One region of the Arthrobacter sp. TmT3-37 genome, then DNA from elsewhere that is predicted to be linked to it. Evidence: riboswitches for the same ligand, from Rfam matches in the RefSeq annotation. Region 1 holds a riboswitch; the other holds the start of a gene.
What was found. Region 1 has a riboswitch for cyclic di-GMP ahead of ACX80U_RS07490 (glycoside hydrolase family 26 protein). Riboswitches for the same ligand answer to the same signal wherever they lie in the genome.
Positions count from the first base shown of each region.

Region 2: another riboswitch for cyclic di-GMP. It lies ahead of ACX80U_RS08090 (response regulator transcription factor); the one in region 1 lies ahead of ACX80U_RS07490 (glycoside hydrolase family 26 protein).

Region 1 is NZ_JBTNDU010000004.1:98,541-101,934, forward strand. It holds gene ACX80U_RS07485 (DNA-formamidopyrimidine glycosylase family protein) at 68-907, shown strand; gene ACX80U_RS07490 (glycoside hydrolase family 26 protein) at 866-2,137, opposite strand; cyclic di-GMP riboswitch class I at 2,155-2,229, opposite strand; gene ACX80U_RS07495 (peroxiredoxin-like family protein) at 2,557-3,228, shown strand; gene ACX80U_RS07500 (GNAT family N-acetyltransferase) at 3,340-3,394, shown strand, end outside.
Region 2 is NZ_JBTNDU010000004.1:214,340-217,733, forward strand. It holds gene ACX80U_RS08085 (Hpt domain-containing protein) at 103-552, shown strand; gene ACX80U_RS08090 (response regulator transcription factor) at 549-1,406, opposite strand; cyclic di-GMP riboswitch class I at 1,547-1,621, opposite strand; gene ACX80U_RS08095 (ArgP/LysG family DNA-binding transcriptional regulator) at 1,719-2,621, opposite strand; gene ACX80U_RS08100 (LysE/ArgO family amino acid transporter) at 2,690-3,289, shown strand.

The DNA.
Region 1 (3,394 bases):
CCCGGGCCGGGTGTCGGTGGCGGGGGCTAGCCTGCCCTGATGGATGCCGGAGCGAGCAGGAGGTGCGATGCCCGAGGGTGACAGCGTGTTCCGCCTGGCGGCACGGCTGAGGCGGTCCCTCGACGGGCGACTCCTCCGCCGTGGCGATCTGCGTGTCCCCGCCCATGCCACGAGTGCACTGGACGGACTGCGGGTGGTGGAGCACGTGACGCATGGCAAGCACCTGCTGACGCGGCTGGACGGCGGACTCACCCTCCACACGCATCTGCTCATGCAGGGCTCGTGGACGGTCACCGCCGCGGGCAGGAAGCTGCCGCGCGCACTGCTGCCCGACGCACGGGTGATCCTCGAGGTCGAGGACGGCCCCACCGCCTACGGACTGAACCTTCCCGTCGTCGACCTGCTGCCCACGCGGGCGGAGGCCGATGTCGTCGGGCACCTCGGACCCGATCCGCTGCGCGACGACTGGTCCGCGGAGGAGGCGGCCGCCAGGCTGTGCCGAGATCCCGCCGAACGGGTCGCCGCGGCCCTGCTCGACCAGCGCAACGTCGCCGGCTTCGGCAACCTCTGGGCCAACGAGCTGTGCTTCTTGCGCGGCATCCACCCGGACACCCCCGTGGCCGACACCGACATCCCCGCGCTCGTGGCGCTCGGCGCACGATGCCTGCGGTTCTCCGCCGTCCAGCCCGGTGCCCATCAGGTCACCACGGGCACGACGCGCAAGGGCGAGCAGCACTGGGTGGCCGGCCGGGCCGGGAAGCCGTGCCTGCGCTGCGGCACCACCGTGTGCGTCCGTGCCGAGGTCCCCGGTGATCCGGGCCGCCGCCGGACCTGGTGGTGCCCGCGCTGCCAGCCGTTGCGGCAGTCAGCGCCGGGTGGCGAGCGCCGCCGCGAAGGCGTCGGCTGACGCTGCCGTGCTGTTGATGCGCCAGTCGGACTCCTTCGCGATGTGGAACCAGACGAGGGCGACGACGTCCGGCTGGGCGGAGAGGTAGCCGAACAGGTTCGTGATCCACTGGGGCTTCGATCCGCCGACCTCCGAGGACGCGGTCTCGGCGATCAGGACGGGTTTTCCCGGAGCGAGCCGGCGGAGCTGCGCGATCCCCTCGCCGAAGACCGCCTCCGGTTCCTGCCAGCTGCCCCCCGACGGGGAGGTGCCCCAGTTGTAGCCGTCGAGTGCCACGGCGTCGACGTACCCGCTGCCCGGATAGAGACCGTCGAGGGGGACGGAGCCCCAGTAGGGCACGTTCGGGTTCCAGACCCAGCTGATGTTGGTCGCACCGGTCGACGCGACGACGTCGTGCACGTGCTGGTAGGCCGCGACGTAGTCTCCCGTCCCGTTGCCGTTGACGCCTTCCGCCCAGGGGTACCAGTTCCCGTTCATCTCGTGGGCGAAGCGGAGGTACACCGGCTGGCCCCACCGGCCCAGGGCCGTACCCCATTCGCGCAGGTAGGCGTCGAAGTCGCCGGCTGCGATGCGGTCCAGCGAGTAGGCGGGCTGCGCGGTGCCGCCGCCCCAGGTCCAGGGCTCCCAGGTCAGGAGGGTCTCGGCGCCCCTCGCTCGGACGGCGTCGAGTTCGGCGATGGGCGCGGGCTGGTTGAAGTCCTTATAGGACAGGACGATCGAGGGCGCCTCGCCGGCGAGGGCCGTCACCTCGTCCAGTTCCGCGCCGGCAGCCGGCCCGCCATTTGTGCCCACGCCGAACCGGATCGCCTTGGCTGTGCCGCTCGGCACGGGGGTGGGCTCGACGACGGTGAAGCGGGCGGTCGCGACCGCGTTCCCGGCCGTCGCGGTGACGGTCACGGTGCCCGCAGCGGCGGGCATGACGATCGACGCCTGGAAGGCGCCGCCGGCGGTCGTGGTCACGGCCACCCTGGCGGTTCCGGCGACGACGGTACCCTTGGTCCGTTTCGGGAACCCCGCACCCGAGACGGACACGGACGCACCGGGTGCACCGGAGACGCTACCCAGCGTGATCGTCGCAGCGGCCTGCGCGGGGGGAGGGGTCAGCCCGAGGAGCAGGACCGAGATCACGGCGAAGAAGAGGGGGAGCCGGTGGGCGGTGGTCCGTGCCGAAGCGGCAGCGGGAGGGGGAGCGGCGGGGGGAGTCTCGGGTGGAGTCGCGGGTGGAGTCATGGTCGGCACCTAGCTGGTTCGGTAGCCCGGCTGACCGCAGGGGTCCCGTGGCTTTGCGTCCCCGGCTCGCGCCGGGTTTGCCGTTGTCGCCGGGCGGTCGCCCGGGCGCCGGAGGTCCCTGCCGCGGCGGGGCTCCTCCACCATTGTCCCGGAGGTCGTCGTCGGACGGTGGCGGGGCGCCTGAAGGATGCCAGAGGATTCCTGCAGGTCTTCCGCAGCATGCCCGGATCGCCCGCCGGCACCGCTGGAACCGGCCTCGTGGGACGGGCGGAACCGGTCTCAGTCCTCGGTGCGCCGCGGTGGCGGGCGGTGCGGACTATGACGCGGACGGACCGGCGCTCTGGGAATTCGCGGTGACGTGCACCACAATGGGTCCTGCTGCGGGATCGAGGCACCCGCGGTGTTGTTGAGGGGGACAGATGAAGCAGAGACCGGCGTTCACGAACACCATCGCATTCCAGATCGACGAGTACAGGCCGACGTTCGAGGCGCAGGTCGGCCCTGCCCTCGCAGCGGTCTTCGCCCGTGAGCAGGAGGATCTCCGCCGCGCCGGGATCCCCCCGGGGACGGCGCACGCGGGCGACCTGCTCCCCGATGCCGTCCTGCACGACGAGCACGGCCGCCAGGTGCGTCTGGGCGAGGTGCTCGGGGCCGCGGCGGCTATTTTGGTGTTCTACCGCGGTTCGTGGTGCCCGTACTGCAGCATCGCGCTGAAGACGTACCAGCGCGAGCTCCGCCCCGTCGTCGAGGCGTTCGGGACTCGGCTCATCGCGATCAGCCCCCAGGCCCCCGAGACCGCCGTCGCGGCCGCACGCGCCGCGGGACTGCGCTTCGAGCTGTACTCGGACGAGGGCAACGCCCTCGCCTCGCGCCTCGGGATCGTGACGGTGCCCAGCGCGGAATCCGAGGCGGCACGCGCAGCCCTGGGCATCGACGTCGCAGGCACCAACATGGACCGCACCGCAGCCATCCCGTTCCCCACGGTGGTCGTCGCCGACGCCACGGGCACCATCCGCCTCATCGACGTCCGGGTGGACTACACGACGCGCACGGAGACGTACGACATCATCGAAGCCCTGATCGCCCTGTAACCCGCACCCCCCGAGGCAGGCGCCGGTAGGATCACGGCGTGCCGTGCCGGAACACACCCGTCCCGGTCGACGGTGCCGCCGCGCCCACAACACCGAGAGGACAGGCCCTGCATGGAGCTGACGATCGAACGCGTGCCCTTCGACGCCCCCGACGCCGAGGCGCTGC
Region 2 (3,394 bases), 120 kb from region 1:
GCGCCGGATGGCTCCCTAGGGGCGCCTCCGCCATTCCACAAGCTTTGCGCAAGAAGCTGTGGATACCGCGCCGCCTCCTCCCGCCGTCGCTACCCTTGAACTGTGCCCATCCATCCGACCCCGCCTCCTGGCCAGCACCAGGAGGGGACGGCGCTCCCACAGGGCGACGCCGTCCGGGCCCCGGACGCGCCGGGCAGGGCTGCGCCTCTCCTGGACCTCGACGTCCTGCGGGACATGGAGCGCGACTTCCCGGACACGTTCGTCGTCGAGCGTTTCGCCCGCGACTTCTCCGAGACGCTGGAAGGAAAGATCGACCGCCTGGAGGCCTGGTTGCAGGACGGCGACCCCATGGCCGCCCAGGACGCCGTGCTCAGCGTGACGACGTCGGCGGCGATGGTGGGAGCCACCCGCCTGAAGCAGGCCGCACTCGCCACTCAGCGCTTCCTCGCTGCCGACGACCTCGGCGCCGCTCAGCGGTCGGTCGCGCTGCTCCGGGGCTGTGCGACCGATACCGTCCGTGAACTGCTCGACACCTACCTGGGACGCCACTAGCCGGACGCGCGCTCCTGCCCCGGATCGACGCGCCTCGGCATGATCCGGAAGCCCACGCCACGCACCGTCGTGATGAGCTCGGGGTCGCCTTCCGATCGGGCGAGTTTCTGGCGCAGGTTGGCGATGTGCACCTCGATGGCACGTTCGTCCGTGCGGCTCACGAAGTTGTACCCGCGGTAGTCACGGCCGCGGGACACGCGGACCAGCTCCTCCTTCGTGCGCACGGCGCCGTTGCTCGCCATCAACTCGTGGAGCAGGTTGAACTCGGTCTTCGTGAGCGGCAGCTCGACGCCGGAGCAGGTCGCCGTGCGGGCTTCGCTGTCCACGACGAGACTGCCGTTCCGCAGGAGGCCTGCCGTCCCCTTGGCGGTCCCGGCGTCCGTGGGACGATCGGGTGCAGTCGCAGGTCCTGGCGCAGGTCCTGCTGCTGCGGGCGGCTGTGTCGGAGGGTGCTGCGCGTTCTGGCCGATGCGCGGCCTGCGGAGCATCGCGTCGATGCGCGCCCTGAACTCGCGGGGGCGGAAGGGCTTCAGCACGTAGTCGTCGGCGCCGGCCTGGAGCGCCGTGAGGATGTCCATCTCGTCCGTGCGTCCGCTGAGGACGATCACGTAGCAGTCCGTCGTGGAGCGGATCCGCCGTAGGACCTCGTACCCGTCGATATCGGGCAGTCCGATGTCCAGCGTGACCACGGCCGGGTGTTCCCGGCGGACGACGTCGACACCCTCGCGGCCGCTGGACACGCCGCTGACCTGGAAGCCACCCTGCTCGAGGATGGCGGACACGAGGTTCCTGATGTCGAGATCGTCCTCGATCACGACGGCGGCCCGGCGGTCACCGGAGAGGGGGCTATTCATGACCGGGTGCCTGATGGTGGCGGTTGGCCCAGCGCGGCGTCACCAGGACCGCCGCCGTCCGTGTGGACCCCGGGGAGTACCGTGCTGGGAGGACTGTATTGACTTGGCGTGTCCGAGGCATACTCCGTGGACCTGTTCTCTTCGGCGGCCCGGCTGACCTCGTGGGTTCCGTGGCTTTGCGTCCCCGGTTCGCACCGGGTTTGCCTTTGTCGACGAGCGGCTGCCCGCCCGACGATCTTAGCAATGTCGGGTGACACTTCTGCCACTGCGGGTGCGCAGCAGGAGAAGCCGGTCCGAAGGGGCCCGAGACGCTCACGCCGTCCCTGCTCCCGGCCGGCGCAGGACGGCGGACGCGCGGAGGACCGCCTCGCCGACGGCATCGAGGGACCGGGAGCCGTGCCGCCACTGCTGCCAGTGGAGCGGGACGTCCACGTGGCCACCCGGCTCGAGGGGGCTGACGTCGCCGGTGGGTGGTCCGGCCTCCAGCTCGAGTTCGGACATCAGCCCCCACCCCATGCCGAGCCGGATCGCGTCGGCGAACTCCTGCGCTGCCGGGACGAAGTGGCGGGGCGGGGAGACGGGCCGCCGGGTAAGGGTGCGCAGGTAGCGGTCCTGCAGGTCGTCCTTGCGGTCGAAGACGATCACGGGAGCGTCCGCGAGGCGGTCCGGGCCCGCACCGTCGGGGAACCACTTCTCCCGGAAAGCCCGCGCGCACACCGGGACGTAGCGCATGATGCCCAGGGGCCGGGACGAGCATCCCTGCACGGGCTCGGCGATGGAGGTGATGGCTGCGGCGGCGGTCCCGTCGCGCAGCAGATCGAGGGAATGCTGCTGGTCCTCCCGCAGTATCTCGACCTGCAGGCTCTCGGCGAGTGGTGCCAGGGCCGGCAGGACCCAGGTGTGCAGCGAGTCCCCGTTGATGACGATCGTGATGCGCTGGTGCTGCCGTTCGCCGGCGGCTCCCAGCTCGGAGGCGAGGTCCGCGGACAACAGGTCGAACTGACGTGCGAAGCGGACGATGGCCTCGCCGGCCTCGGTGGGACGCAGCGGACGGGTGCGTGTGATCACCGGACGCCCGACGGCCACCTCGAGTGCGCGGATGCGCTGGCTCACCGCCGAGGGCGTCACCGAGAGCAGGGCGGCGGCCCCCTCGAAGCTACCCTCCCCTACGATGGCCGCGAGGGCCCTTGCCTGCGCCGGTTCGATGCTAAACATGAGCCCGTCTTACCACACTGAAGAATCATTAGCTGGCCTGAGGGTCCTTCCACTCCTACCGTGGTGGTGTGATTGCTTCCGCTGCTACCGGCCTCGCTGCCGGACTGACCCTGATCGTCGCCATCGGCTCCCAGAACGCCTTCGTCCTGAGCCAGGGCCTGCGGCGGTCCCACGTGGCCTTGGTCGTGACCGTGTGCGCACTCTCGGATCTCGTGCTGATCGCCCTCGGAGTCGGCGGACTGGGTGTGGTGGTCACCGGCGCCCCCGTCGTCCTCGAGGTGGTGCGCTGGGCAGGGGCAGCCTTCCTCACCGGCTATGCGGTGGTTGCCGCGCGCCGGGCCGTCCGGGGTGGCACGCTCGATGCCGACAGCCGGACGGGCACCTCCTGGCGGGCCGCGCTCGGTACCTGCCTCGCCCTCACCTGGCTGAACCCGCACGTCTACCTCGACACCGTGCTGCTGCTGGGATCGCTGGCCAGCACCCACGGGACCCCGGGGAAGTGGTGGTTCGCAGCGGGAGCCGGCCTGGGGAGCATCCTCTGGTTCACGGCACTCGGTGTCGGCGCGCGGTACCTCGCCCCGGTCTTCACCCGACGGTGGGCCTGGCGTGTCCTCGACGGGTCGATCGCCGTCGTCATGCTCGTCCTCGCGGTGATGCTCGTCGTGTAGCCGCGCGGGCGAGCGGGCGGGGCACCACCGCGGCAACGCCGTCGGCGCGGTCTGCCGGAGGCAGGCGTCGGGAGACGGCGGACGTCCCACCGGCCGGAAGGGCGG